One region of the Pantoea sp. X-Soil-TKNS-1279 genome, then DNA from elsewhere that is predicted to be linked to it. Evidence: predicted binding sites of a transcription regulator. Region 1 holds the regulator's gene; each other region holds the start of a gene.
What was found. Region 1 encodes CRP, which controls carbon source genes, mostly activating them, when cyclic AMP is high. Its sites were predicted from a motif close to ATGTGANNNNNNTCACAT; they were not measured.
Positions count from the first base shown of each region.

Region 2: the regulator CRP is predicted to act here: its motif matches at 7,772-7,789, upstream of AC6I8N_RS10640 (sugar transporter).
Region 3: the regulator CRP is predicted to act here: its motif matches at 4,826-4,843, upstream of AC6I8N_RS04095 (CdaR family transcriptional regulator).

Region 1 covers NZ_AP035948.1:3,971,141-3,981,441, reverse strand. The annotation lists gene tsgA (MFS transporter TsgA) at 1-293, opposite strand, end outside; gene ppiA (peptidylprolyl isomerase A) at 557-1,129, shown strand; gene AC6I8N_RS18685 (YhfG family protein) at 1,229-1,399, shown strand; gene AC6I8N_RS18680 (putative adenosine monophosphate-protein transferase Fic) at 1,389-1,982, shown strand; gene AC6I8N_RS18675 (aminodeoxychorismate synthase component II) at 2,024-2,599, shown strand; gene argD (bifunctional acetylornithine/succinyldiaminopimelate transaminase) at 2,687-3,907, shown strand; gene AC6I8N_RS18665 (YccS/YhfK family putative transporter) at 3,909-5,984, opposite strand; gene crp (cAMP-activated global transcriptional regulator CRP) at 6,043-6,675, opposite strand; gene AC6I8N_RS18655 (OsmC family protein) at 6,978-7,382, shown strand; gene AC6I8N_RS18650 (phosphoribulokinase) at 7,430-8,299, opposite strand; gene AC6I8N_RS18645 (YheU family protein) at 8,361-8,579, opposite strand; gene AC6I8N_RS18640 (hydrolase) at 8,582-9,598, opposite strand; gene AC6I8N_RS18635 (LysE family translocator) at 9,660-10,262, shown strand.
Region 2 covers NZ_AP035948.1:2,238,067-2,248,367, forward strand. The annotation lists gene osmV (osmoprotectant ABC transporter ATP-binding protein OsmV) at 1-296, shown strand, start outside; gene AC6I8N_RS10605 (nucleobase:cation symporter-2 family protein) at 616-1,989, opposite strand; gene bioD (dethiobiotin synthase) at 2,168-2,869, opposite strand; gene mlc (sugar metabolism global transcriptional regulator Mlc) at 2,974-4,191, opposite strand; gene AC6I8N_RS10620 (LysR family transcriptional regulator) at 4,327-5,223, opposite strand; gene ynfM (multidrug efflux MFS transporter YnfM/SxtP(Kp)) at 5,318-6,574, shown strand; gene AC6I8N_RS10630 (hypothetical protein) at 6,741-6,992, shown strand; gene cybB (cytochrome b561) at 7,104-7,646, shown strand; gene AC6I8N_RS10640 (sugar transporter) at 7,839-9,023, shown strand; gene bhsA (multiple stress resistance protein BhsA) at 9,083-9,340, opposite strand; gene AC6I8N_RS10650 (TetR/AcrR family transcriptional regulator) at 9,611-10,258, shown strand.
Region 3 covers NZ_AP035948.1:908,334-918,634, reverse strand. The annotation lists gene glnD (bifunctional uridylyltransferase/uridylyl-removing protein GlnD) at 1-721, shown strand, start outside; gene dapD (2,3,4,5-tetrahydropyridine-2,6-dicarboxylate N-succinyltransferase) at 797-1,621, shown strand; gene AC6I8N_RS04105 (DUF3461 family protein) at 1,896-2,288, shown strand; gene AC6I8N_RS04100 (alginate lyase family protein) at 2,316-3,572, opposite strand; gene AC6I8N_RS04095 (CdaR family transcriptional regulator) at 3,569-4,729, opposite strand; gene degP (serine endoprotease DegP) at 4,977-6,416, opposite strand; gene dgt (dGTPase) at 6,554-8,047, opposite strand; gene mtnN (5'-methylthioadenosine/S-adenosylhomocysteine nucleosidase) at 8,147-8,845, shown strand; gene btuF (vitamin B12 ABC transporter substrate-binding protein BtuF) at 8,838-9,650, shown strand; gene AC6I8N_RS04070 (hypothetical protein) at 9,757-9,996, shown strand; gene erpA (iron-sulfur cluster insertion protein ErpA) at 10,025-10,301, opposite strand, start outside.

The DNA.
Region 1 (10,301 bases):
ACCGACAGGTTGTGGCTGGTCATCAGACCAAACACCGCCAGTACCATCAGCACGAAGCCAAAGATCAACTGACGTTTTAACGGCACAATCACCATCAGCCAGGCGTTAAGGAATACTGCGACCAGAATGCCGGTATTGAGAAAGGTGAAGGTGTTACTCATTTCCGAGATCGGCAGCCGGAAATACTGTGCAATATTGTCCAGTACCATCCCGGTCACAATCACCAGTGCGCCCGTCAGCGCATAAGAGAAAAAGCTGATCCAGGTAAGGCCAATACGATTACGGTTTGTCATGTGGGGGACCTGTTTTGAGCACCGAAGTTGGCAAAAAGTGTCATGAATTGTAAATGCAACTGTGATCTTAATAAACAAAGAGTGAAATAAGGTTATTAGATTTCACTAATAGTGTGATTTGCGTCACGCAAATGATTGCGTAGCGCCGAATTTCGGGCATTTGCCGCTGCCGCGTAAATATAGGTAAAACGCTGGCTCTTGTATTACATGCTCTTTACAATCAATCTCGTTTTGAGCTTGCACTTCATGGTAAGGAATCTTTCATGTTTAAACGTACTTTGACAGCGGCAGTTGCCCTGTTAGCGCTCTCATCTGTTTCCGCTTCTGCCCTGGCGGCAAAAGGCGATACTCACGTTCTGCTCACCACCTCTGCGGGTAATATCGAACTCGAACTGAATAACCAGAAAGCCCCGGTGTCGGTGAAAAACTTTGTTGATTACGTCAACAATGGTTTCTACAACAACACCATTTTCCATCGCGTGATCCCTGGCTTCATGGTGCAGGGTGGCGGTTTCACCACGGATATGCAGCAGAAGCAAACCAACGCGCCAATCAAAAACGAGGCAGATAACGGCCTGCGTAACCTGCGCGGCACCATCGCGATGGCGCGTACTGCGGAGAAAGACAGCGCAACCAGCCAGTTCTTTATTAACGTTACCGACAACGCCTTCCTTGATCACGGCCAGCGTGATTTTGGCTATGCGGTATTTGGTAAAGTTGTGAAAGGAATGGACGTAGCCGATAAGATTTCTCAGGTGCCGACCAAAGATGTGGGTCCGTACCAGAATGTGCCGTCAAAACCGATCGTTATCCTCTCCGCCAAAGTTCTGCCCTGATTTTTTTGCGCGCCATTTTGCGATGGCGCCTCCTGCCGCTCTCCGGCAAAGCGAATATTTGCTGCTTATACTTAGGGCAAATTGCTTGCCGGAGGCTCTATGACCAGCAAACTGACCGACAAACAGAAAGCCACGCTGTGGCAACAGCGCCGTGCTGCCAGCTATCAGGCCAGCTGCCGTCTGGCGGGCTATATGCTGAGCGAACCGGCCATTACGCTTGAACAGGCCGACGAACGGCTGACCTCGTTAAGGAGGCAATATGGCGGATAACTCACTGGCGGTACGCGATCCCTATCTGTGGCATAACGACAGCGTGCTGAAGAATCGCCTGGATATTCACGACAGCGCCCAATTGCGTAAAGCCGAGTTGGCGTTCAGCGCGGCACGGCTTGCCACCCTGGAGTTGGGGCCGCAGCGCAGAGGGATGCCATGGCTGTGTCATATTCATCGCACCCTGTTTCAGGATCTCTACAGTTGGGCCGGTGAGCTGCGCACGGTAGATATCTGGAGCGACGAGACGCCATATTGTCACTGCGCCTACATCGAGAAAGAGGGTAACAACCTGATGAGTGCGCTGGCGGATGAAGACGGGTTGAGCCATCTGGCGCAGGATGAATTTGTCAGGCGTCTGGCACATTACTACTGCGAGATTTATGTGCTGCATCCGTTCCGGGCCGGGAATGGCCGCGCACAACGCATCTTCTTCGAGCAACTGGCGTTGCACGCAGGCTATCTGCTGACGTGGGATAAACTGGACCGTGATAGCTGGCGTGCGGCGATTCGCGAGGCGGTAGGTGGCGATTTAACTCTGCTCAGTGCGCAGTTTGCAAAAGTGGTAAGCCCCGCCCGCTAAAATGCGTAGAATAGCGGCGGTTTGACCTGCCTGAGGGCGCTATGCTGCTGTTAATCGATAATTACGACTCCTTCACCTGGAATCTCTACCAATACTTTTGCCAATTGGGTGCTGACGTCAGGGTGGTGCGCAACGATGCCATCACCCTCGACGAAATGGAGGCGCTACCGCTCACTCATCTGGTGATTTCGCCTGGCCCCTGCACTCCGGATCAGTCCGGCATCTCGCTGGCGGCGATCCGCCGTTTTGCTGGCCGCTTACCGATCCTTGGCGTATGCCTCGGCCATCAGGCCATTGCCCAGGCGTATGGCGCGCAGGTGGTACGCGCGCGTCAGGTGATGCACGGCAAAACGTCGGCGATTCGCCATAACGACAGCGGTGTTTTTCGTGGGTTAAATAATCCGCTCAACGTCACCCGTTACCATTCGCTGATTGTGGCGCGCGCGACCCTCCCTGAAGAGTTCGAAATTACCGCCTGGAGCCTGCGTGATGGTGAACCGGATGAGATCATGGGATTCCGTCATAAAACGCTGCCACTCGAGGGGGTGCAATTTCACCCGGAAAGCATCCTCAGCGAGCAGGGCCATCAGCTTCTGGCGAATTTCCTGAAGACTTAAGTTGTGTTTGCCTTTGTGTGATTTTTTATGCATATTTTGTGATTATAATTTCACGTCAGCTCAACAAATAATCCGATGAGGTAGGCAATGGCAGCAGAAAAGCTAGCGGTAACCCGGGAAACGTTCGATAACGTTATTTTGCCTGTTTATGCACCAGCGCAGTTTGTGCCGGTAAAAGGCAAGGGCAGCCGAGTCTGGGATCAACAGGGCAAAGAATATATCGATTTCTCTGGCGGCATCGCGGTGACTGCGCTGGGCCACTGCCATCCGGCGCTGGTGGAGACACTGAAAACCCAGGGGGAAACCCTGTGGCACACCAGCAACGTGTTCACCAATGAACCGGCGTTGCGTCTGGCGAGCAAACTGATTGCCGCGACCTTTGCTGATCGCGTGTTCTTTGGTAACTCCGGTGCCGAAGCTAACGAAGCCGCGTTTAAGCTGGCGCGCTACTACGCCTGCAAAAAACACAGTCCGTTCAAAAGCAAAATCATCGCCTTCCATAACGCTTTCCACGGGCGCACGCTGTTTACCGTATCCGTGGGTGGTCAGCCGAAATACTCCGACGGCTTTGGCCCGAAACCGGCTGATATCGTGCATGTTCCCTTCAACGATCTGGCGGCGGTAAAAGCGGTGATCGACGATCACACCTGCGCCATCGTGGTCGAACCGATTCAGGGCGAAGGCGGTGTGATGCCTGCCACTCCTGAGTTTATGCAGGGCCTGCGTGCCTTGTGTGATGAGCACAACGCGCTGCTGGTGTTGGACGAAGTGCAGAGCGGCATGGGCCGTAGCGGCAAGCTGTTCGCTTACGAACACTACGGCATCACCCCGGATATCATCACCACCGCGAAAGCGCTGGGCGGCGGCTTCCCGGTAAGCGCGATGCTGACCACCAATGAAATCGCCTCGGTGATGGCACCCGGCGTGCATGGCACCACTTACGGCGGCAACCCGCTGGCTTGTGCGATTGCCGAAACGGCGCTCGACATCATCAACACCCCTGACGTGCTGGACGGTGTTGAATCACGCCGTCAGCAGTTTGTGGAAGCCTTGAAAGCGTTGGATAGCAAATTTGACCTGTTCACGGATATTCGTGGCAAAGGTCTGTTGATCGGTGCGGCATTGAAGCCGCAGCATGCCAGCAAGGCGCGTGACATTCTGCATGCCGCTGCCGCCGAAGGTCTGATGATCCTGACTGCTGGCAATGATGTGATCCGTTTTGTACCGTCACTGGTGATTGAACCGACCGATATCGAAGAGGGTATGGCGCGGTTCGCAGTGGCTATCGAGAAGGTGCTGGCGGCGTAACTCAGTTTTTCACCCGTAGTCCGGTCAGCCAGCGGCCATGATGTGGTCGCTGGCTCCAGGCCAGAGAAGAGATGGTGTGCATCACGTTCAGGTGTTGCAGAATGCGCTTCACATGCTGTTCGACAATCGTTATCGCCCCCTCATTGATGTTTTCCGGTGCTTCCAGAATATTGCTGTCGTTACCGGGGCCATCATGCTCCAGCCGCTGCTGACAGCGTTGCAGCGCGATCTCACAGGATTGCAGATACCTTTCCGCCAACTTAGGCGTCAGCATGGTATGTTCGCGAGCCAGGATAGTCATGGCGTTGATGTGTTCGACAATAAACTGACTGTGCGTCACCCAGAGCCGCATATCTTTCAGGTACTGCGAATTGAAGCCCGGCTCGGTCATCGCCTGATTCAGCGAGTTAAACATGGCGTTATGCGCCTGGTTGACCTTGATGCGCTGATACGCCAGTTTCTCCGGTGACTGCTCCGGTCCGAGCAATAATTGCATCGCTTCCTGGTCGGCTTCCAGCGCATCGTGCGCATTCTTACGCAGTAAGCCGCTCTGCCACTGCGGCCATAGCCAAATCATGCCGCCAAAGGCAATCAGACATCCCATTAGCGTATCCATCATGCGTGGCAGCAGGAACTGCGCGCCATTCAGCGACAGCAACTGGAGCGAATACACCGCCGTCACCGTAAAGCCAATCATTGACCAGCCGTAATATTTACGTGTCACCAGATAGCTGGCGAGGGTGATCGCCAGCATAAACAGCAGAGTGATGGATTCCGGTACGTCAAAGCGTAACGAGGCGGCAGCAATCAACAGCCCGGCAAAGGTGCCGAGCGCTCGGTGCTGAATTCTTACCCGCGTGGCGCTGTAGCCATTCTGGCTGACGAACATGGTGGTCATCAGAATCCAGTAAGGTTTGGGGATGTTGAAGAACAGCGCCAGCGCGCTACCAAACATCAGCATCACGGCAAAACGTGCAGCGGTGCGTAAGGCGGGGGATTTCAGCGACAGATAGCTGCGCAGCGCCGGAAAAAACGGCAGACGCCGTTGGCGGTCGGCCATCAGATCACGGGTATACAGCGGTTTCTGGGTGCGAAGCACGCGCGCAATGCGGCTGAAGTGATACAGGCAGAAATTCCCCACCGGATTGTCCGGGTGCTGGCGGGCAATTTTTTCCAGCGCACCCAGCTGCTTATCCATTTGAAACCGTTCCGGCAGCTGATGATACAAAATAGCATCGGCCAGCAAGCGCAGACGGGCGGAGATGGTCTTGGCATTCCAGCGAATCACCGCTTCAGCATGGCTCTGCTCCACCAACTTTTGCACTTCTTCCGGCTGATGCAGGCTGACGGAGATATGTTCCTGCAAATCGAGCGCCACCTGAAAGGCACGCGTCAGGCGTTTATGGCTGTTATCGCGGCTGGCAGACAGCATATGCATTTGCTGGTAGCAGGTGGTGATCAGATCTACCGCTTTTTGCTGGCGTGCCAGCAACGGCGGCAGCGCTTTCTCCGGGTCGGTCAGCTGCGTCAACAGGGTATATTTGGCATCGCAATAATCCGCCAGCTCACGGTACAGCAGGCTCAGCGACTCGCGCATCGGCTGCTCTTTCCACAGCCAAAACCAGAACCAGTTGAACAACCCATACCACAAGGTCCCGCCGATATAGAGCAGCGGAGGCACCCAGATCGGCATACGTCCCACCAGGCTCAGGGTAAAGATGGAGGCAATCAGCGTGGCAGGCAACAAGCGGCCATGCAACGGGCTGATTTCACCCGTCACGCCTACTAATAACGGCAGCACCAGCAGAATCAGCGGCAGGGGGACGTGATAATCCGTCAGCCACTGGATCAGAAAGCTGCCGGTCGCAAACAGGGAACCGCCAATAATCAGGCGTTTAAAAAAGCGTTTATGCGGCGTATCAAGACCGGCGATGTTGCAACAGGCGGGCACTAAGGAGAACAGCAAACCTTTTTGCAGGTCGCCAAACAGCCAGCCGAGGGCCACGGGCAGGCACAGCACCAGCGTTTGCCGCAGGGCATAGTTCACTTCGGGATGATAGATGATTCGACGCCACATCAGCTCATCGCAGACAAAAACGGCGTGATGCTGCCATCACGCCGTGGGTGAGAAGAAATTAGCGGGTGCCGTAAACGACGATGGTTTTACCATGTGCGGAGATCAGGTTTTGATCTTCCAGCATTTTCAGAATACGGCCAACTGTCTCGCGTGAGCATCCGACGATCTGACCAATTTCCTGACGGGTGATTTTGATCTGCATCCCGTCCGGGTGGGTCATGGCATCGGGCTGTTTGGCCAGATTGAGCAGCGTCTGCGCAATGCGACCGGTCACATCAAGGAAGGCAAGGTTGCCCACTTTTTCTGATGTCACCTGTAGGCGACGCGCCATCTGCGCCGAAAGACGCATTAAAATATCCGGGTTTACCTGAATCAGCTGACGGAATTTTTTGTAGGAAATTTCAGCCACTTCGCAGGCAGTTTTGGCTCGTACCCAGGCACTACGTTCCTGACCTTCTTCAAACAGGCCAAGCTCGCCGATGAAATCCCCCTGATTGAGGTAGGAGAGAATCATCTCTTTGCCTTCTTCATCCTTGATCAGCACCGCAACGGCACCTTTCACGATGTAGTAGAGCGTTTCCGCTTTCTCACCCTGATGAATCAGGGTGCTTTTGGATGGATATTTGTGAATATGGCAATGGGACAGGAACCATTCGAGTGTAGGGTCTGTTTGCGGTTTGCCGAGAACCATTCGCTATTATCCTCTGTTGTAATCGTGCCCAAAACACAGGGGGCAGTTTTCCCTGTCAGGCGGTGAAATCGTAGAGCGCTTCCTGTTAAGGAAAATTATTCGGGTGGACTCTTAAGCCAGGCTTCTGATTCTTCCCGCCTTCGTCTATTGCGACGAAAATATTTTCAGCTCTGTTTGTAGCACAGCTTTTGCTAGCTGTCTTCTGTTGTCTCGCTTCAGCAAAAGGGCGATTAGTCTGGATTGCTGTTTCTCAGGTGAAAGCGTACTCTGGCGGCAAATCAGCCTATTCAGGAGAAAGAATAATGCAGGCACGGGTTAAATGGGTGGAAGGGCTTACCTTTCTCGGAGAATCCTCATCAGGTCACCAGATATTAATGGATGGCAATTCGGGCGACAAAGCACCGAGCCCGATGGAGATGGTGCTGATGGCGGCAGGCGGTTGCAGCGCGATTGACGTCGTGTCGATCCTGCAAAAAGGGCGTAATGATGTGAAGGATTGTGAGGTCAAACTGACCTCGGAACGTCGTGAAGAAGCGCCACGCATTTTCACACATATCAACCTGCATTTTATTGTTACCGGCAAAGCGCTGGGCGATAAAGCGGTGGCGCGAGCGGTTGATCTGTCGGCTGAGAAATATTGCTCGGTGGCGATTATGCTGGGCAAAGGGGTAGAAATCACCCACAGCTATGAGGTTATCGAGCTCTAGCTCGGTCGTAACGGCGCGATTAATCGCGCCGTTACGGTTATGTTTGATTATTCGATGCGTTTGCCTTCAATCAGTCGCTGCACCAGCGGCGTCATAATCAGCTCCATCGCCAGACCCATTTTGCCGCCGGGCACTACCAGGGTGTTCATATGCGAGATAAAGGAATCCTGAATCATCGCCAGCAGATAGGGGAAGGCAATACCTTCCAGACCACGGAAATGGATCACCACAAAGCTTTCATCCAGCGATGGAATTTCACGCGCAGCAAACGGGTTAGACGTATCGACGGTGGGTACGCGCTGGAAGTTGATATGGGTGCGTGAGAACTGCGGGGTGATGAAGTTGATGTAATCCTCCATCGAACGCACCACCGAATCCATCACCGCTTCGCGTGAATGGCCGCGTTCGCTGGTGTCGCGAATCAGCTTTTGAATCCACTCAAGGTTGACGATCGGTACCACACCTACCAATAAGTCGACGTGTTCAGCCACGTTGTGCTGCTGCGTCACCACCCCGCCGTGCAAGCCTTCATAAAACAACACATCGGTGTTTTCCGGCAGCGGCTGCCACGGGGTGAAAGTACCCGGCACCTGATTCCACGGCACGGCCTCGTCATAGGTATGCAGATATTTGCGCGACTGACCAAGACCGGTTTTACCGTATTGCTTAAAGGTTTGCTCCAGCAGGCCAAAATCGTTGGCCTCCGGGCCGAAATAGCTGATATGACGGCCAAGGTCGCGCGCTTTGCGGATCGCCATGTCCATCTCAGGGCGCGTGTAGCGATGAAAACTGTCACCTTCGACCTCCGCCGCATGCAGGTTCAACTGCTGGAATATTTTGCGGAAGGCAAGGCTGGTGGTGGTGGTTCCGGCGCCGCTGGAACCGGTAACGGCAATGATCGGATGCCTGGCTGACATAACAAAGCTCCCTGTGAAGTCCGGCGATGAGCATTGTTAGCACGAAAAGCCGGGATGTGCATTAGCCGCGAAATTCACCGCGAGCCATGATATTGACGGTTTCGTGCAGTTCTGACCACACCAGCACTGCGTCACCGCGTTCCAGCTGGCGACGCACATCAGCGACTTTTTGCGCCAGACTGCGCTCCTGTTCACCGTAGTCGGTGCCTTCGCGTAATACAAAGGCTTCGATCAGGTTTTCCAGCGTTTCAGCTTCAAGTTGTTGCCACGGAATAATCACGATCATACATCCAGGTAAGTTGATAACCACTGCGGCACGCGTTGTTCCAGCCACATTTGCGGTCGTAGCAGCGTACCGCCAACAAAGCCGACATGGCCGCCTTGCTGCGTCAGCTGATATTGAATCGAGGACGACAGTTGCTCCGGCTTCGGTATTACTGCGTCGGTCATAAAGGGATCGTCCTTAGCATGGATGATCAGCAGCGGTTTGCGTACCCCGGTCAGCAGCGGCATCGCGCTGGCACGATGATAATAATCGCCTGCGTCGACAAAACCGTGCGCTCTGGAAGTGACGGCATCGTCAAAGTCGCGCAGGCGGCGCAGGGCGCGCAGTTCGCGTAAATCGACCGGCAGGGTGCCCGGCCAGGCTTTCAACTTACGTTTAGCGTTCTTTTTCAGCTGCGTCAGCAGGTAGTGCTGATAAAAACGTGAGAAACCGTTCTCCAGCTTCTGGCTACAGGGTTCCAGCAGCAGGGGCGCAGAGATGGCGACTGCGGCATCCAGCGGCGCATCATGTCCCTCCAACCCGGTCAGACATGCCAGCATATTTCCGCCCAGCGACACGCCGACGGCGGTGGTGGGGACATCGCCCCATTCCCGCTTTAACCAGCGGAGAAAGTAGCTGGCATCTTCGGTTTCGCCGGAATGGTAAATCCGGTGCAGGCGGTTCGGTTCACCGCTACAGCCGCGAAAATGCATCACCACTGCCAGCCAACCGCGTGCCTGACATGCCTGCATCAACCCATGCGCATAGGGGCTGTGAAAGCTGCCCTCTAAACCATGAAACAGCACCATGCGTGGTTTGTGCGCGGCCTGAATAGGGTCTTCACTCCACGCAAGATCGACAAAATCGCCGTCCGGTAAATCGAGGCGTTGCCAGTGTGGGCGCAGAGTCACGCGCCGCCTGAGCAGACGCGGCAGCAGAGTTTGCAGATGCGGATTGCGAAAACCGCTGAGAGGAATGAAGTCCTCTTCGGGCGGGGAGTCAAAATTACTGTGGTAAACGCTTGTCTGATGCATATCTCGCTGATAGTTTCGATGGGTTTTTTGGCTTTCCTGGGTGAGGAGCACCCGAATCAACATGGAACTGAGTCTGTTTTTGTCAATGCTGGGCTTTCTCTGGGTCGCTGCGATCACGCCAGGGCCTAATAATATGTTACTTACCGCCTCCGCTGCCAACTTTGGCTTTCTGCGTTCTTTCCCGTTGTTAATCGGCATCATGATCGGTATGCAGGCGATGCTGCTGATGGTGGCCTTTGGCGTGGGTGGCCTTATCCTACTCTATCCTGCCTTACATCTGGTTCTGAAAATCGCCGGTAGCCTTTATCTGCTGTGGCTGGCATGGAAAATCGCCACGGCGGAGTATGAGCAACTGGATACGGATTCGGCCCCGCCGGTGCCAACGCCGTTCTGGCAGGGCGGGTTACTGCAACTGATTAATCCAAAGGCGTGGCTGATGGCGTTGGGGGCCGTAGCCAGCTTTAGCCTGGCGGGGGCCGCTTACCTGCACTCGGTGGTAGCAATTAGCGTCGGTATGGCGTTGGTGAATGTGGTTTCCGGGGTGATCTGGATGGGCTTCGGCTCACTGATTGGTCGTTTGCTGCGAAGCCCGCGTGCGTGGAAAATCTTTAACCTGGCGATGGGAATCCTGACCGCCGCCTGTGTGCTGTTGATTTGGCACTGAGTCAATCCGAGGCGCGTCTGACGCGCCTTTTTTGTATTT
Region 2 (10,301 bases), 1.7 Mb from region 1:
ACGACAACGATATGCGTTCAGTGACGGTGGTCGATAACGACGGTAAACCGCTGGGATTTGTCAAACGCCGCGAAGCGCGTGGTGCCAGTGGTCGCTGTGAAGAGATGTTGCATACCTTCACCGTCACCGGCAAGGCGGAAGAAAACCTGCGCGTAGTGCTGTCGAAGTTGTATGAACATAATCTGGTCTGGATGCCGATTGTCGATGAAGAGGGCCGCTACAGTGGCGAAATTTCGCAGGATTATATTGCGGATTATTTGAGCTCCGGCCGGACGCGACGGCGGTTAAATCCCTGAGAAGGGATTAACCTTGCATTCACCTGATCTGACAATAACACCCGCTTTATCCGTTATTTGTCAGATCAGCTATCTACCTGGTTGCTGTTGCCAGGTCGCTGCTGTCCGGGCTAATCAACGAAGCGGGTGTTGCTGTTGCTTCAGTTGCTCCTGTTGATGTAATCATATTCATCCTTAATTAAGATTAAGTGAGTGCGTATAAGGTCAACATTAAAACCGAATGTTGACCGTATTGGCTCTTCATTATTCAATAATCAGGATAATCAAATGCTGATTTTTATCTGAGTATTCTCTTCATGTTGCGCTCTGGCACTGACACTTAATGTGACTCTTCTGCTGCTGAAGCGAGGGGCTGATGACTTTGCTCCGAGGGCAAAATCACGTTCAGCACAATCGCCAGAATCCCGCCGGTTGTCACCGCATGACCAAACAGATTGGTTACCAGCATCGGGAACTGTTTCAGCACATCCGGCACGGCTTCCACTCCCAGGCCCAGGCCGAAAGAGACGGCCACAATCAGCATTTCGCGGCGACCCAGCGGCGACTGTGTCATTACCCGGATACCGGCAGCCACCACGCTACCGAACATCACCAACGTCGCTCCGCCCAGCACGGGGGCGGGAATTTGCTGTAACAGGTTGCCAATCACCGGGAAAATACCCAACAGCACCAGCATCAAACCAATCACCATCCCCACATAACGACTGGCGACGCCGGTCATCTGAATCACGCCGTTGTTTTGGGCAAACGTGGTGTTGGGAAATGCGGAGAACATCGCGGCCAGCACGCAACTGATACCATCAGCCAGGATACCGCCTTGCAGGCGGCGCTGAAAGCCCTCGCCCTCAATCGGCTGACGCGATAACAGGCAATTGGCAGTTAAATCCCCGACCGCTTCGATCACGCTGATCACCGATACCAGCGCAATCGGCACAAAGATCGCCCAGTCAAAATTAAAACCAAAGCGGAAGAAGCCCGGCATCACCAACCAACTGCTTTCGGCCATCGGTTTAAGTTGCAGATGGCCGGTCAGGGCGGCGGCGATACAACCCACTGCGATGCCCGCTACCACGGCCACTAAGCGCGCCCAGCGATTACGCGAACGATTCAACGCCACAATCACCAGCAAGGTCAACGCCCCCAACGCCAGATTCCACGGAGCGCCGAAATCGGCAGCATTGTGACCACCCGCCCAGTCGGTGATGCTGACCTTGATCAGGCTGATACCAATCAGGGTTATCACCGTACCGGTAACTACCGGCGTCAGTACCTTACGCAACGGCGCAATGCAGCGGCTAATCAACATCGGGATTAATGCGGCTATCAGGTTGCACCCGAAAATCATCGCCATAATGTCTTCTGGTGAACCGCCCCGCGCTTTCACCATCAAGCCACCGGATAAGATCACGCCAAGAAACGCAAAACTGGTGCCTTGCAGGCAGATCATCCCGGCACCGATACCCATAAAACGGCGCGCCTGAATAAAGGTTCCCAGTCCTGAAACCAGTAACGACATGCTAATCAGATAAGGAATGTAAGCCTGTAACCCCAATACCGAACCGATAATCAGTGGTGGCGTGATAATGCCCACCACGCTTGCCAGCACATGTTGCAGTGCGGCAAAAAATGCGGGGGCTGGGCCAATGCGTTGTTCCAGCCCATACAGCAAACCTTTTTCATCTGAGTGCGACATAACGGTGCTCCGGCAGTAAATTCATCAGACCAGCTGATGCATGAATCACGCCAGAGCAATAAGATTCAGTGATATTTTTAACATATCATTGAATTTAAAAGAGATTAATCAACAAAAAAATACGACTGAATCTGCAACCTTAGATTCAGTCGATTATCATTTGCCACTTTTCGTTTCATCATGCCGCAGGTTTTGCACTGTCGTTGTGCGCAACATGCGTCGCAAGCAAGGATAGATCGAGATAGCCGCTTAGCTCTCGTTGCTCGGCACGGGGTAAGTAAGGCAACTCACCTAACAAAGGGGCATTCAGTTTTTCACTCAGTACATCAATGATTTCAGCATAATGCGCCAGGCCGGGGTTGATACGATTTGCCACCCAACCGACCAGCGGTAAACCATCCTGAGCCACTGCCTCTGCGGTCAGTAAAGCGTGGCTGATGCATCCCTCTTTGATGCCCACCACCAGCACAACCGGTAATTGCTCCTTTTTGACCCAATTTGACAGCGGTTGCAGATCATTCATCAGGCTGCGCCAGCCGCCTGTGCCCTCCACCACCACATGCGGCGAACGTTCCTGCAATGCGGCCAGTCCCTTACTCAGCAACGGGTAATCAATTTGGTGCGTTGGGCTGGTGCTGATTTCATCCTCTTCCAGGGTAATGGGGTTAATAGCGGCATAAGGTAACGCCAGGCCCGAAGCCTGCTGCAACAGCAGCGCATCTTTGTTGCGTAAACCCTCAGGGGTGGGTTTAGCACTTTTGGCAATAGGTTTATAACCTACGGCGCACTGACCATTCTGTGCAAAGCACTGCAACAGCGCGCGAGAAACCACGGTTTTGCCCACCGCGGTGTCGGTACCGGTGATAAAGAGTGTTTTCACCCTTCCTCCTTCGTTTAGCGATGTGAACCAGAGGTGACGAAGGAGCAGTTTAAGGAAATGTCGTTCCTGACAGATTGCGTTAGAACAAACTTAAGGCGGGCGGATTAGCCCTGAAGCAGTTTTATCAGCAGATAACCGGAATAAAGGGCATCTTTCACTAACGCCGCGGCACCTAATGTGCCGGGATCGTTAAACGCGGTGGGAGCCAGTTGGATTTCATCGCTATAGGCCGGTAACGCCTGCTGACGGATGGTGCTACTCACCGCAGGAAATAGCACGTCGGCGGCCAGATTCAGCGGCGAGCCGATAAGAATTTGTCGCGGGTTGAAGATATTCACCATCATCGCCAACATGCGACCGATATGGTGCCCGACACCGGCAATCACATCACTCGCGAGACGGTCCCCCTCCTGGGCGGCCTGACACAAGGCTTCAATGGTCAGCGGCACACCGTGCAAACGGCTTTCCGGCTGAGCGGGTAAACGCTGCGCTGCCAGGCCGAGCAGGCTACCGATGCTGGCCACGGTTTCCAGACAGCCATGATTACCGCAGTAGCACTGCTGACCATAGGGATCAATCTGGGTATGGCCAATTTCCACCAGCGCCCGCCCGCTTTTGTGCAGCAGTTGCCCGCCAGTAATCACCCCGGCACCCACGGTTTCATCAATCACAATCTGGATGACGTCCTGCGCACCGCGCGACGCGCCAAACAGCGATTCGGCCAGCGTCCAGGCGGAAATATCGTGCTGGACAAACACCGGCACGCCGGTGCGTTGCGACAGGGTTTCGCCCAGCGGCATATCCTGAATGGCGTAACCGGGCATACGATGCACCACCCCCGAGGCCGCATTGATCAAGCCGGGTAAGGTGATGGCGATGGCTGTCAGACGCTCAAGCTGTTTCTGATGGCGAATAAAGAAGGCATCAACCAGCTCCTGTAACTCCTGCAACAGCGGTTTGTCCGGGCTGGCAATCAGTGGCAGACGATCTTCCTGTAAGGCACGACTGCTGAGATCGCGTAATGTCAGGGTGATGTAACCCGGTTGAATGCGGATTGCCAGATAGTGCCAGGCAAGGGTATCGAGAACCAGACCAATAGCCGGACGGCCACGGCTGCCAGGCTCCTGAAACTCGGTTTCCTGCACCAGATGCGCGTCCAGCATTTCACGCACGATTTTGGTGATGCTGGCGGGAGCCAGTTGAGCACGTTTGGACAGTTCAATACGCGAAATCGGGCCGAAATGATCGATCAGTCGGTAAACCACGCCTGCGTTGGTCTGCTTTATTTGGTCAATGTGGCCAGGTTGACTGTCCAGATTCACGCCCTGCTCCCGGTTATTTTCGCGCTTCTAAATAAATAGCAACTATGGTGCGGCAGATTGGCGGATAGCGCCAAATATTTGATTAGATATGTGATTTGTCGCACATATTGTCGGGCTGTTTTCGCACGGTCTGGCTTAAGTTTCAGCGTTACGTTGTAACAGCTTCATCATATTTGCCATTTGCGCACTCGGCTCGCGCGTCGCTGACCACACCAGCCACACTTCAGACAACGCATCAGCCTCATGCAGCGGTAACCACACTACATCGGCGAGCCGTGCACGACGGAATGAGGCCGGTAAAATCGACACTCCCAATCCGGTAGCGACCAGGCCGAGGATGGTCATCGCTTCCCCGACTTCCTGGGTAATAAAGGGTTTGATCTGGTAGCGGTGCAGCAACGCCAGAATCTCGCCATATAAGGCGGTGCCCCCAAGTGGATCGAAAAAGACAAAAGGTTCGTTCGCCAACGCCTGAATCGAGATAGCCTCGGCATCGGCCAGTGGATGCGCCCAGTGCACCACTGCACACAAGGGTTCGCGCAGCAACAGCTGATGCTGCAAATCACTCGGTAACGGCGTATTACGCATCACACCGAGATCGAGACGCCCTTCGTGCAGCGGTGCCAGTTGTTGTCGGGTGTTAATCTCCTGCATCTGGATATGCACGGCCGGCCAGCGCTGGCGGAAATGGTAGAGCGCATCAGATACCAGCCCGGTAAAGGGGGCTGAGGAGGTGAAACCAATGCGCAGTTCCCCTTCCTGACCGTTATGGAGTCGCGCCGCACGGCTGGCCGCCTGTTCGACCTGAAGCAAAATCCCACGCGCATCCTGCAAAAATTGCTGCCCGGCGGGGGTGATCTGCACGCTGCGATTGGTGCGGGTGAACAGTTGCGCGCCAATTTCCTGTTCCAGTTGCTGAATCTGTTGGCTGAGTGGCGGTTGCGAAATATTGAGGCGGAGGGCCGCGCGACCAAAATGCAGCTCTTCAGCCACTGCAATGAAATAGCGAAGATGACGGAGTTCGACATTCATATTTTAAACGTCTCATTCGAGATTATTAATATATTGTACAACCTATTATCACTTTCCTACGATAGCAATACCTTTTGAAATTTGAGGATTTTCCGTGAGTCGCTCTTCTCAGGCGGTGACACTTGATGAGGACGAAGTGTCCGTCGTGCCTGCTTCTGCTCCAGCGTCAGTAACATGGATTGAACGCGGTTCGCCGCAATTTATGCGTGTTACCCTTGCCCTGTTCTCGGCTGGTCTTGCCACTTTTGCCTTGTTGTATTGTGTCCAGCCGATTCTGCCGGTGCTCTCCCAGCAGTTTGGCGTTTCGCCTGCGGCCAGCAGCATCTCGCTGTCGTTATCCACCGGCCTGATGGCGCTGGGTTTGCTGGTCACCGGGCCGCTCTCCGACGCCATTGGTCGTAAGTCGGTGATGGTCACCGCATTGATGCTCGCCGCGTTATGCACCGTGATTTCCGCCATGATGACCAGCTGGCACGGCATTCTGTTGATGCGTGCGCTGATTGGTTTGTCGTTGAGTGGGGTCGCTGCGGTGGGCATGACCTACCTGAGTGAAGAGATTCATCCGCGAGTGATCGCCTTTTCCATGGGCCTGTATATCAGCGGCAACTCGATTGGTGGCATGAGCGGTCGTCTGCTGACCGGGGTATTGACCGACCTCTTCTCGTGGCGCATCGCCATTGGTGTGATCGGCTGTTTTTCGCTGGCATCGGCGCTGATGTTCTGGAAAATCCTGCCGGCTTCCCGTCATTTCCGCCCGGCTTCATTACGTCCGCATAATTTGCTGATTAACTTCCGCCTGCACTGGCGCGACAAAGGCCTGCCGTTGTTGTTTGCCGAAGGTTTCCTGCTGATGGGCGCATTTGTCACCCTGTTTAACTACATTGGTTATCGCCTGCTGAGTGCGCCGTGGTTTCTCAGCCAGGCCGTGGTCGGTTTGTTGTCGGTGGTGTATCTGACCGGGTCCTGGAGTTCACCCAAAGCCGGAGCCATGACCAGCCGCTTTGGCCGGGGGCCGGTGATGATTACCGCCACGGCGATCATGCTGTGCGGCCTGCTGCTGACGGCGTTCAATACCTTGTGGATCATCCTGCCGGGTATGATGCTGTTTACCGCCGGATTTTTTGCCGCCCACTCGGTTGCCAGCGGATGGATCGGCCCACGCGCCCGTCGGGCAAAAGGCCAGGCCTCGTCGCTCTATCTCTTCAGTTATTATGTGGGTTCCAGCGTTGCCGGTACGTTAGGTGGCGTGTTCTGGCACAGTTTTGGCTGGGGCGGTGTGACCGCGTTTATCAGCGTGTTGCTGGTGCTGGCCTTGCTGGTCGGCTGGCGTTTGCAGTGCCGCCAATTGTAATTCTCTCCATCAGTATGCGGGGCCACGGTGCCCCGTTTCCCCTCGCGTAATCACACCTGTCGGCAAACTTTCAGTGCCAGTGAAAACAAAATAGCAATCGCTGGCTATAATTTATTCTATTCCAAAAATAGTTAGATTTTTTCTTTCACAGCAACGAGGAAGCCAAATGGAACTTTACTATTACGTCGATAAATACGCCGGCTATAACGACAATCATGTGGTACATGCAACGGGTTGTCCTTTCCTTCCTCCCGACGCCGCAAGGCGCTTTCTTGGCACTTTTTATACCGCTAACGCTGCCATTCAACAGGCGCGCAAGTTTTATCCTTCTGCACTGGGCTGTGAACATTGTTGCCCAATTACGGTAAAAAAAAACCTGACCACACAGAATAGCGTGGCGCTAAAACACATGGGCTGACTCTGATATTCCCAGTCTGAGACGGCCCGCGACGTTGCGCCATTTTGTTAAGTTTTCCTGTGGCATTTCGCTATGTTAGACACCAATAATATTGCTTCAGGTTGAACGCTCATGCGGGAAAAATACGCAACGTCGCAAATCGCCCTCCACTGGTTGACCCTGTTATTAATCGCTGTTGCCTATACCACCATTGAGCTACGAGGTCTGGCGGCCCGCGGTACGGTTACGCGCAGCCTGATGATCATGACGCACTTTAGCTGTGGCGTATCGGTGTGGGTGCTGATGCTGCTGCGTGCCGCATTACGTCATCGTCATACATCGCCTGATATCAATCCCGCACCACCACGCTGGCAACATATGCTCGCCCATCTGATGCATTTCCTGCTGTACGCGCTGTTTCTGACGTTACCGATACTCGGCGTTGCCTCGAAATATCTCAATGGTCGTCCCTGGCAGGTATTTGGCTTGTCGATGCCGGTGAGCAGCACACCGAATTTCGACCTCGCCGATACCTTGATTGGCTGGCATGAAACCCTGGCACCGCTCGGCTACTGGCTGATTGGCCTGCACGCCGTCGCCGCACTGCTGCATCACTATATTCTGAAGGACAACACGCTGATCCGCATGATGCCTGCGCGCAAGCGCAACCCGTAACGGCGCGATGGTTCTGACGATAACCCCAGGCTATCAACCTGGGCGTTGGTGATAAAAAATATTCAGCAATAAAATACGGTTAGATGGTTTCCCTCAGCGTATTAATCCTCCACAATAGGCATAATTTGTGACAAAGGTCACTTTACATCGGGCCTTTCGCCCCTCATTTGCTGCCTGACTGATCTGAATTTCATGCAATCAACAACCGTCTCCCGTAAAACGGCCTGGCTACGCGTCGTGTTGCTGGCCATCGCCGCTTTTGTCTTCAATACCACCGAGTTTGTGCCGGTCGGCTTACTGTCAGATATCGCCGCCAGTTATGCGATGAGAACGGCAGATGTCGGCATCATGTTGACCATTTACGCTTGGGTGGTGGCGCTGCTGTCGCTGCCGCTGATGCTGCTGACGCGCAATATTGAGCGTCGTCTGCTGCTGTCGATTCTGTTTGTGTTGTTTATCGCCAGCCATGTGCTCTCCTCGGTCGCCTGGGATTTCACCTCGCTGGTTATCTCCCGCATTGGTATCGCGCTGGCACATGCGGTGTTCTGGTCAATTACCGCCTCGCTGGCCATTCGTGTCGCGCCGGCAGGTAAGAAAACCCAGGCGCTCAGTATGCTTGCGACCGGTACGGCGCTGGCGATGGTGCTGGGCGTGCCGATTGGTCGCGTTGTCGGCCAGTATCTCGGCTGGCGAACTACCTTTGGCATGATTGGTTTGTCTGCGCTGGTTTTGCTGGTGCTGCTGGCACGTATTCTGCCGCGCCTGCCCAGCGAGCATACCGGGTCACTCAGCAGCGTGCCGATGCTGTTTCGCCGCCCGGCGCTGGTCAGCATGTATGTGTTGGTCACGGTGGTGGTGACAGCGCATTACACCGCCTACAGCTACATTGAACCCTTTATGCAGGTGGTGGCGAACGCCGGGGAAAACTTCACCACGCTGTTGCTGCTGCTGTTTGGATCGGCAGGAATTATCGGCAGCGTGTTGTTCGGCACCCTCGGCAATAAATATCCTTCGGCACTGCTGATTGCTGCGATTGCGGTGATAACCTTATGCATGGGTCTGCTGATTTTTGCCGCCGTGCGCCCTGCCGCGATTACAACCCTGTGTATTTTCTGGGGCATGGCGATGATGATGATTGGTCTGGCAATGCAGGTGCGTGTGCTGTCGCTGGCACCGGACGCAACCGACGTTGCTATGTCACTGATGTCCGGCATTTATAACATCGGCATCGGTGCGGGTGCGCTACTCGGAAATCAGGTCAGCCTGCATTTGAAAATGGCGGATGTGGGTAATATTGGTGGGTTAATCGGCCTGGTAGCGCTGTTCTGGTGTATCTATATCTTCCGTCGTTATCCGCAGTTACGTTCCAACGGTTAAAAAAAGGGGCTTCAGATAGCCGCTATCTGAAGCCTGTCCCCTCTCGTTATCCCTACTATTTATTTATAAAGCTCTGCGGTGCCATGCAGGTTGTTGTTGCCAGAGGTCGAAGTGATGCGGAAAGACTTTGCTCCCGCCGCGCTCGCCTTCTCCGCCAGTTGATTTTCCAGTGAAGTCAGATCCGTACTGCCAGATGCGCTTACCACACCGATTTGCTGTTGATTAACCGGTGCTTCGCTTACCAGGTCAGCCGCCATTGTACCGAATGCGATTGATGACAGGGCCACCGCGGCCAGGGTCAGTTTAATGCTTTTCATGATCGTCTCTCTTTGCAGATGAAATTGGGTGGGTCGCCATTTAATTAACAACCGTTAAATAAATACTAAATCCAAAGCCGGATGCGCGTCAACTATTTTATTAACGGTCGTTATTTTAATGGGAAGTGGCGTAAGTATGGGCTTCAGCGCGTACCGGGACTTTACCATTCAGGGGATTTTGCTCGGGAAGGCACAAACGGACAAAGTGGTGTTGCATATTAATTTAATGATCGGTAATTTAATAAGCATGTTGAGCTGTAGTGAGGATCTATGAGCCAGATAACTGAACCGACCCTGCGCAAAAGTCGTGGCAGACCTAAAGTCTTCGATCGTGACGATGCACTGGATAAAGCCCTGATGCTGTTCTGGGCACACGGCTATGAAGGCACCTCACTGGCGGATCTGGTCAGTGCCACTGGCGCCAAAGCGCCGACGCTTTACGCGGAGTTTGCTAACAAAGAAGGTTTGTTTAAAGCCGCCATGCAGCGCTATATCGAAAGGTTTAGTGCGCAGCGTAACGCGGTGCTGAATGATGCCTCGCTGGATGTGAAAACCGCGGTTGAGTCCTATTTTCGCGCCACCGCAGCCTGTTTTACCGAATGTGATAAACCCGCTGGCTGCTTTTTTATCTGCACCTCCAGCGCCCTGTCGGCCAGTTCTGAAGAAGTGGCGCACATGCTGGAACAACAGCATCATGCGCAGGAACGGGCCTTGCAGCAGTTCCTTGCCGCACGCCAGCAGCGCGGTGAGTTACCGGCTTGCAGCAATACCGCAACGCTGGCGAGCTTCCTCGCCTGTGTCTTGCAGGGTATGTCGGTGCGCGCCCGTGAAGGCGCAAACCGGGAAGATTTAGAACAGATTGTGGATACGCAGATGGCGATCTGGCCCGCTTTGGCGGGATATTGCGCGCTTAACTAACCTGCCGCTTAAATCCGTCCCCTCATCCCGGCCTTCTCCCGCT
Region 3 (10,301 bases), 1.2 Mb from region 1:
AATGGAGAACCTCGACGAAGAGCGACTGCAACATATCTGGAGCCGCTGCCGTTCCGATTATTTCCTGCGCCACACCCCCAATCAGCTGGCATGGCATGCGCGACATCTGATCAACCACGATTTGAGCAAACCGCTGGTGCTGGTCAGCCCGCAGGCAACACGCGGCGGAACTGAGATTTTTATCTGGAGTCCCGATCGTCCATATCTGTTTGCTGCTGTGGCGGGTGAACTCGATCGCCGCAATCTCAGCGTGCATGACGCGCAGATCTTTACCAGCCGTGACGGTATGGCAATGGATACCTTTATTGTGCTGGAGCCGGATGGCAGCCCGCTGGCATCCGATCGTCACCCGATGATCATTCAGGCGCTGGAGCAGGCGATCACCCAAACACAATGGGTGCCGCCGCGCGTGCGCCGTCAGTCATCGCGACTGAAGCACTTCAGCGTGGAAACCGAAGTCAACTTCCTGCCCACGCATACCGATCGCCGCAGCTATCTGGAATTGATCGCCCTCGATCAGCCAGGTCTGCTGGCGCGCGTTGGCGAAGTTTTTGCAGATTTAGGTGTCTCGCTTCATGGCGCACGTATCAGTACAATTGGCGAACGGGTTGAGGATCTTTTCATCCTCGCGAACAGCGAGCGCCGCGCACTTGATGCCGAAATGCGCAATGTATTGCAACAACGGTTGACAGAGGCCCTTAATCCAAACGATAAAGTGTGACCGCAATCGATTTATCATCCTTTTTTCTGTGCCAGCGTGACGCTGGCACCCGTATGACAGACTCAGGAAATCATCATGCAACAGTTACAGAGCGTTATTGAATCTGCCTTTGAGCGCCGCGCCGATATCACGCCAACCAGCGTGGACAGCGTCACTCGTGAAGCCATCAACCAGGTCATCGGTCTGCTGGACAGCGGTGAACTGCGCGTATCGGAAAAGATCAACGGTGAGTGGGTAACGCATCAGTGGCTGAAGAAAGCAGTTCTGCTGTCGTTCCGCATCAATGACAACCAGGTGATGGAAGGCGCAGAAACCCGTTTCTACGACAAAGTCCCGATGAAATTCGCCAACTGGGACGAAGCGCGCTTCAAGAAAGAAGGTTTCCGCGTTGTTCCTCCGGCGGCGGTGCGTCAGGGCGCATTTATCGCCCGTAATACCGTGCTGATGCCTTCTTACGTGAACATCGGTGCTTACGTTGACGAAGGTTCAATGGTTGATACCTGGGCAACCGTAGGTTCCTGCGCGCAGATCGGTAAAAACGTTCACCTGTCTGGCGGCGTCGGCATCGGCGGTGTTCTGGAGCCGCTCCAGGCTAACCCGACCATCATCGAAGACAACTGCTTTATCGGTGCGCGTTCAGAAATCGTTGAAGGCGTAATCGTGGAAGAAGGTTCCGTGATTTCAATGGGCGTCTACATCGGCCAGAGCACCAAAATCTATGACCGCGAAACTGGCGAAGTGCATTACGGTCGCGTACCGGCTGGCTCAGTCGTAGTTTCAGGCAACCTGCCTTCTAAAGATGGCAGCTACAGCCTGTACTGCGCGGTCATCGTGAAGAAAGTTGATGCGAAAACCCGTGGCAAAGTCGGTATCAATGAACTGCTGCGCACCATCGACTAAGGCGAATTTGCCTTAAATTAACTAATCCGACGGGTCTGTAATCAGGCCCGTAATTTTTTCTTTACACTGCCTACCAAACAACCTGTTTCTCACCGCGAATTAACAAGTGCGTTTATTTTTCAAACAGGTCATAATCCGCGCCAGTTAACTCAGACCGCGCGATATTCATCCCGATTTTTGTCTACAGTTGATTAAGCTGGTTGCTGCGTTTTAGCCGCATCCCGAATGATGATAGTCCTGCGCGCTCCCCCCACTTTTGATGGAATATAAAGCTATGTACGACAACCTGAAAAGCTTAGGTATCAGCACCCCTGAAGACATTGACCGTTACAGCCTGCGTCAGGAAGCCAATAACGACATCCTGAAAATCTATTTCCGCAAAGATAAAGGCGAGTTCTTCGCGAAAAGCGTGAAGTTCAAATACCCGCGTCAGCGCAAAACCGTAGTGGCTGACCACAGCAGCCAGGGTTACAAAGAAGTTCAGGAAATCAGCCCTAACCTGCGTTATGTGATTGATGAGCTGGATCAGATTTGCCAGCGTGATCAGGTTGAAGTCGATCTGAAACGCAAAATCCTGGCCGATCTGCGTCATCTGGAAAACGTGGTGTCTAATAAGATCGCTGAGATTGAATCCGACCTCGATAAACTGACTCGCAACGGTCGTTAATTTCGCCTCGCGCTTTTCTCAGGCCAGCTATTGCTGGCCTTTTTTCTGCCCATAAGGCAACGAAATCAACCAGGTATCACGCTGCGCCTGCTCTACAGCCCCGCGCGCTGAACCGCTAAAGGCGGTCCAGTCAGTGCGGGCGATGGCGGATTCCCAGCGCGTTTGGTGCAGGCTGTTATCCGCCAACGACAACAAAGGAATGATCCTCTGGCTGACACGATCGCGGTTTTTCCACGGCCAGGGTTTAACCGGATCGCTGTAAGGGGCGAGCGCCGCCAACGCGGCGAGTAACGATCCGCCCTGTGCGTTCTGATAATGCCAGAGATCACCGTTGCCACTTTTTTGTGCCAGCTGCGCGAGGGCGGTCAGCGCCTGCAAATTAAAATAGCTGTAATGAAAAGATCGGGTGCGCGCCAGTTCATAGGGTTGGCTGCCATCGGCCCGGATCTGTTGATCAATTTTACCACGCGCCAGAGTCACCATCGCCCGCACCGCAGCATCATCCCCAAGATACCAGGCGATGCCCGCCAGTTGGGTACAGTACCAGCTACCGTGATTATTGGACGCTGCCGCTTCCTGTTGTGCGAGCGGGCTATGCTGTAACCAATGCAGATAGTCGCGAAACCAGCGTTCTACCCCCTGCTGATCGGCCGCTTGCCAACCTGGAGAGGTTCTCAGTAACTGCAAGGCATCCACTACTCGGGTCGCAAAATAGCGCCCGTCGAGCACCCCGGTATGACGTCCATCCGCTATCCCAGGGACACCCTGCGCAAAGTTAAGGTTGGGATTCATTCGACTGGCAGGATCGATAAACCAGTGGCGCACCAGCGACTGTGCTTTATCGGCATAACGCTGCTCACCAGAGAAGTACCAGGCAAGCGTCAGTGCCTGCACATCAGCGCTAAAGCGTGCCAACCGGACACCATCGCTCTGATCATTTTTGCTGGCCGGATTCACCACACCGTCGCGTCGCAGCCACGGCAGGCCAGCGGGTTGCGACGCGTCTGGCCACCAATAGGCGCTCAGACTGAGATAGTCATGCTTCGAACCACCCGGCGGTAACAGCCCTTTATCGATGACGCTGGGATCAGGATGCTTCAACGCCTGTTGCGCTTCCCGCTGTAATTGTTGCCACGCCGCCAGCGTTGTCGACGCAGCCCGGTGCTGCGCCAGTTGTTGCTTAACCTGCTGTAAATCACTCAGCGAGAGAAAAGCCAGCTCAGTCGCCTGGCTAAAACCGCTACATAGCCATAGCGCGAACGCCAGTATCCCAGCCCGTTTCATCCGCCCTGCTCATCAAGTTGCAATGCCACGTACAATAACAGGCGATCGTCAAAGTTGCCGAGATTCAACCCAGTAAGTTCCGAGATACGATTCAGACGATATTCCAGCGTATTACGATGGATAAACAGTGCACGCGCCGTAGCGCTGGGTTGTACGTTATGGCTGAACCAGGCGATTAAGGTACGCCGCAGCAAACCATTGCTATCCATATTTTTCAGTTTCGCCAGCGGTCGAGCCAGCTCATTGGCCTGCCAGCCACCGCGTAAGCTATCTAGCAGTACCGGCAACACCAAATCCTGATAGAAATAGCTGCGTTGTTCCGGCATACGCTGTTTACCGACCATCATGGTGGTACGGGCGGTACGATAGGAACGTGCGATGCTGCCGGGACCGGTAAAATAGTTCCCCAGCGCAATACGCATGCGCAGATGCCCGCTCTCTTTCATACGTTGTAATAACTGCTCAACCCGACGCCGATGATCGTCCTGATCATAGCGACCGTGCGCATTCAATGCCGGTTTCAATACCACCATTTCGGTGAGCGAGACAATGGCAATCAGGTTATCGCGCTCGGGGGTGGTCAGCAGCGTTTGCAGTTGCTGCAATTCCGACATGGCGCTATCGACACCAAGTTGCCCGCTGTCCACCTCGACCACCGCAACCACACGCGGTTGATTAAGATCGATACCCAGCCGTTGCGCCCATTCGCTCAACGCCGGTGACAGGGTTTCGCTGCGTACCAGGTTGAGAACCAACTCCTCGCGCAGGCGGCTATCCTGGGCCAGCATATGCAGCAGCCGTGCCTGTTCCAGCATCATCTCTGCCGTCATGCAAACCAGTTCACCGTAATGCCGTAACGCTACGGGTTGCCCGGTCAGACCGATCACACCTACGATTTCACCATCAATACGCAGCGGCAAGTTAATCCCCGGGCGTACACCATGCAGATGCTTAGCCACCGCTTCATCGATGTCTACAACCCTACCCTGCGACAGTACCAGCAGCGCACCTTCGTGCAATTCGCCAATACGCTCGCGGTCGCCACTGCCAATGATGCGGCCACGGGCATCCATCACGTTGACATTGCTGTCAATAATTTTCATGGTGCGGGCAACAATGTCCTGAGCCAGTCGCGCATCAAGATGATAGGTGGCCATTAATCACTCCAGATAAAAGGAACTGCCGACAGAATACGCGCCCGCTTAACGGCTGGCATTGTGCAACTGCACATAGCCGGATAGAGATTGCGGGAATTGCGGGGGAGGTCACATCTGTGATGCTTGTGGCGGCACGATTTATCGTGCGAATTTTGGCACCAGGAGCAAACCGCGCGTTAAATCGCGTCGTTACGTTTTCTGCATAAAAAAGGCGGACCGAAGTCCGCCTTTGCTTAGCTACAAGAGATTACTGCATCAGCAGGTACAGGCTGTTGTCGCCGCGCTGGACATTCAACGCCAGTACCGAAGGTTTGGTGTCGAGGATCTTGCGCAGTTCGCCCAGATTCGCCACCGACTGCTGGTTCACACCGAGAATCACATCGCCTTTTTTCAGGCCGATGCGCGCCGCGGCACTGCCCGGTTTCACGCTATCAACTCGCACGCCTTTCTGGCCGTTGCTGTCGACATTACTCAGATCTGCACCTTCAATGCCGGTATAGATCGTAGCGGACTGTACTTTATCCTGAGTGCTCTGCTGCAACTCCACAGTGACGCTTACTGGTTTGCCGTCACGCAGCAGACCGAGTTGCAGCTTGGTGCCAACCGGCAGTGAACCGACTTCAGCACGCAGTGCTGAGAAGCTGGTCAGCGGTTTGCCATTCATCGACACCACCACATCACCAGCTTTAATGCCCGCTTTCGCGGCAGCGGAATTCGGCAGAACCTGGCTTACAAAGGCACCACGCTGCGCATCGACTTTCATCGCTTTCGCCAGCTCGGAGTTCAGCTCGGTACCCATTATCCCCAGCTCACCGCGTTTCACCTGGCCATACTCGACCATCTGCGCACTGAGGTTTTTCACCATATTACTCGGGATGGCAAAACCAATACCGATGTTACCGCCGTCCGGAGCCAGGATCGCGGTGTTGATACCAATCAGTTCACCGTTAAGGTTCACCAACGCACCACCCGAGTTACCACGGTTGATCGCAGCATCGGTCTGGATAAAGTTTTCATAGTTCTCAACGTTCAGGCCGCTGCGACCCAGTGCTGAAACGATACCCGAAGTAACGGTTTCGCCCAGACCATAGGGGTTACCGATCGCTACGGTGTAATCGCCCACGCGCAGGTTATCTGAATCGGCAATCTTAATCGCCGTCAGGTTTTTCGCATCTTTCAGCTGGATCAGCGCAATATCCGACTGCGGATCTTTACCAATGACTTTCGCATCATAACGGCGGCCATCACTCAACTGCACCTGGATTTTTGTCGCATTTTCAACCACATGGTTGTTAGTCACCACGTAGCCTTTATCAGCATTGATCACCACGCCTGAACCCAACGCGCGGAATTTCTCCTGCTGAGTGTTATCACCGCCGCCGCTGTTATCACCGCCACCCCCCTGGCACATCGGTGAGCTTTGGAACGGCGAACCGTCCTGGCAGAACGGTGAGTTATCACCAAAGAACTGCTGGAATTGCTGTGACATACGTGGGGTCTTCACCGTGGTGCTCCCTTCCACGCTGATACTCACCACGGAAGGCATCACTTTTTCCAGCATCGGTGCCAGGCTGGGCAGCTGTTGGCTGGAGGAAGAAGCTGTCTCCGCCGCGAAAACACTGACAGGGCTTAACGCCATGCCAAGACTAAGTGCCAGTGCACTTAACATTAATGTGCTTTTTTTCATTCATCTGTGTCTCATATAAGATTTACGTCCGGACCATTGCTGTGGTCGTGATGATGAGATTAAATTGTAAGCGCGAAGTTCCTGATAAAGTTTTTGGTAAAAGTAAAAAATTATTCTTCGTCTTTACAAAACTTCTCTTATTCTACCGCCATCAAACGGCGGTACTCATCCCAGGCATAAAGGTCCGTCATTCCGCTGATATAGTCCTGAATCAGGCGTGAACGATAATAGCGTTCCCACAGCAGGCGTTCATATTTATGCGCCACAATTAAGGTTCGCATTTTTTGCTGATAAGCTTTGCGATGTTTCCCGGATAGTTTATGAAACAGACGGGTCTCAATCGGATGTTTGGCTAAGAAATCATCATTCATCAGGGTGGTAAACTGCTCATAATCGAGCAACATTAATGACTGATAAATTTCCAGTAACCCTTTAATGACACGATAGCCTTGCAATTCCAGTTGTTCGACTTCGGGATGATTAAACACCTGCTGGCGCGCAACTGTTTTAAATAACATCAACAGACGCCCTTCCTCTCCATCATCCTCCAGCAGAGCATGATTAAAATTCCCTGTAAAAATAGCCGGTAAGTTATCGATAAAGCGCCGTACAGCATGACTGACTAACACGTTTTGCACGTTAACACGTAGCGCCATAAAAAACTGGTCGCCTTTGGTGCGCCATTTCTTCTGGCAGGCTTCTTTCCACGCTTCACCAATGGTGCGGCTGAATGCATCACCAGGTTTTACCGGCCCCCAGGCTTTGAGCAAATAATCGTACAGCGTGTCGACATTAAAGATGTCTTTTTCTACCGCATCATCGAGATCGGCAATGCAATAAGAAATATCGTCAGCGGCTTCCATTATCCAGGTAAGCGGATAGCGATGATGTTCAGGAATATCGGTAGCCGCACGAAGATCGGCGACATATTCCCTTTCGGATAAATAAAAACCCGGCTTTTTCATTAATACGCTGAACTCAGCCGGTTTATCGCCTTGCCACCAGGCGGGGGCGGTATATTTTAAAATACAGGCCACCTGAGCATAACTGAGGTTCAGTTGTAGCAAGGTATGGACCATGCGAATCGCCTGCGCATTGCCTTCGAAGTGGCACAAATCCTGACGAATCATTGCATTTAACCGGTCAAAATCGGCCCGCTGCACCTCGTTTTCTACCCCAGCCACCAGCGGATCCACCAATTCAGCCGGTAAATTATCATCAAACCAGTCATTGATAGCGGCCTCACCGAAGTGACCAAAGGGCGGATTGCCAACATCATGCAGCAGACAGGCCATCTCAATCAGGCTTTCAAAGGCACCCTCCAGCTCATCAAGACCATATTTCGCCAGCCCTCCCCCCTGGGTTTTCAGGGTTTGCAGCACTTCTTTCGCGATATAACGTCCGGTTTGTTGCACTTCGAGAGAATGGGTCAGACGCGAACGCACCGCGGCATTCCGCTCCAGCGGAAAGACCTGGGTTTTTTGTTGCAGACGACGAATCGCGGCCGAATTAATGATACGCCCACGATCGCTTTCAAAATGGCGGGTAATAAAGTATTCCCCTTCGGGATCTTTACGGCTGGTATAGGGGCGGGTGAAGCTGATCTTCTTCCTGAAATTGATCGTCGCCATAATTACCCCTTATTTTTTCGTGAATTCTTCCTCTGACAGCCATGATAGACTATGCCTCACTTTTGCGGTTTACATCCACAACATTAGCGAGACTCTTTTATGAAAGCAGGCATTATTGGCGCGATGGAGCAGGAAGTTACCCTGCTGCGTGACAAAATTGAAAACCGTCAGACGCTGACGCTGGCCGGGTGCGAAATTTACACTGGCACGCTGAATGGCGTTGAGGTTGCCCTGCTGAAATCGGGCATTGGTAAAACCGCAGCAGCACTGGGTACAACGTTACTGCTGGAACTGTGCAAGCCGGATGTCGTCATCAACACCGGTTCTGCTGGCGGTCTGGCACCAACGCTGAAAGTCGGCGATATCGTAGTATCCGACGAAGTGCGTTACCACGATGCAGATGTCACCGCATTCGGTTACGAACCGGGCCAGATGGCCGGTTGCCCGGCGGCGTTCATTGCCGATGATAAACTGATTGCCGCCGCTGAGCAGGTGATCAAGCAACTGGATCTCAACGCAGTGCGTGGCCTGGTGGTAAGCGGTGATGCCTTTATTAACGGTGCCGAGCCGCTGGCGCGCATTCGCCACACCTTCCCACAGGCGATTGCCGTCGAAATGGAAGCCACTGCGATTGGTCATGTATGCCATCAATTCAAGGTGCCTTTTGTGGTGGTGCGCGCCATCTCTGATGTCGCCGACCAGGAATCGCATCTCAGCTTCGATGAGTTCCTCAGCGTTGCAGCGAAGCAATCCTCTCTGATGGTGGAAAACCTGCTGGCACAACTGGCTCGTGGTTAAATCGATCTGGCTTGTCGGGCTGCTGCTGTTTTGCAGCAGCCTGCTTGCCGCAACCCCACGCGTTATCACCTTAGCACCGCACCTGACCGAGCTGGCGTTCGCCGCTGGTATCACGCCAGTGGCGGTCAGCGCCTGGTCAGATTTTCCCGCCAGTGCCGCATCGCTGGAGCAAGTGGCAAACTGGCAAGGCATCAGGATCGAGCGGATTGTCCAGCTTAAACCGGATGTGGTGCTGGCGTGGCGCGGTGGCAATCCTCAGCGCCAGGTCGAACAACTGCAACGGCTGGGCATTAAGGTGGAGTGGATCGATCCGCAGACCCTTGATCAGATGATCGATGCATTGGCGGATCTGCGACGCTGGAGCCCGCATCCACAACAGGCAGAAGATGCGGCTCAGGCGTTACGCGCGCAGGAAATGCAGCTGCGCCAGCAATATCAGCAGCAACAGCCGGTCCGCATTTTTTTGCAGTTTGGACAACAACCGTTGTTTACCGCCTCACGCAATACACTGCAAAATGCAGTGATTGAACTGTGTGGCGGCCGCAATATCTTTGCCGATAGCACGGTGAGCTGGCCGCAGGTCAGCCGCGAACAGGTGCTGGCACGGCACCCACAGGCGATAGTGATCGGCGGCAAAACCGCACAGGCCGCCAGTATCGCGCAGTTCTGGCAACCGCAGTTGGCGGTTCCGGTGATTGCCATTAATGATGACTGGCTGAGTCGACCTGGACCACGCCTGTTGCTGGCAGCTCAGCAGCTCTGTGCGGCGCTTCATCCGGCGAAAAACAGCACCAAAATTGATTAAAGAATCAGCAAAAATTGTCGTTAATCAAGTAACAAGGCACGGCAGCCACGTATGCTCTGTGCCCTTTTTGCGCAAAGCGCAATTTTGACTACACCAGGAATTCAACATGACCAGAGCTTTGCTACTGGCCATAGGGCTTGTGATTGCTGCACCGATTGGTGCGGCCTCCACCACCGGCTCTATTGCCGTTTCGCTGACGATTTTCTCTCGCTGTGATATCTCACGTCCCAATACGCAATCCCTACCCGCGATTGATTGCGGTCGCCAGGTTAGCGCCCAACCACGGGTGATGCACAGCGCATTGGAGCACAACGAAGGGTCACAGTTAGTGACGGTAGAGTGGTAACCGGCCGCCAGAACGGCGGCCAGTGCAATCAGATACTGAAAGAAGAACCACAGCCGCAGGTGGTTTTGGCGTTCGGGTTGGTCACGATGAAACGTGAGCCTTCCAGCCCTTCGGTGTAATCAACCGACCCACCCACCAGATATTGCAGGCTCATCGGATCCACCACCAGCGCCACGCCCTGTTTTTCAATGGTCATGTCGCCGTCGTTCATTTGATCGTCGAAAGTAAAACCGTACTGGAAGCCGCTACAGCCACCACCGGTGATGTAAACACGCAATTTCAGCTCCGGATTTTCTTCATCCGCG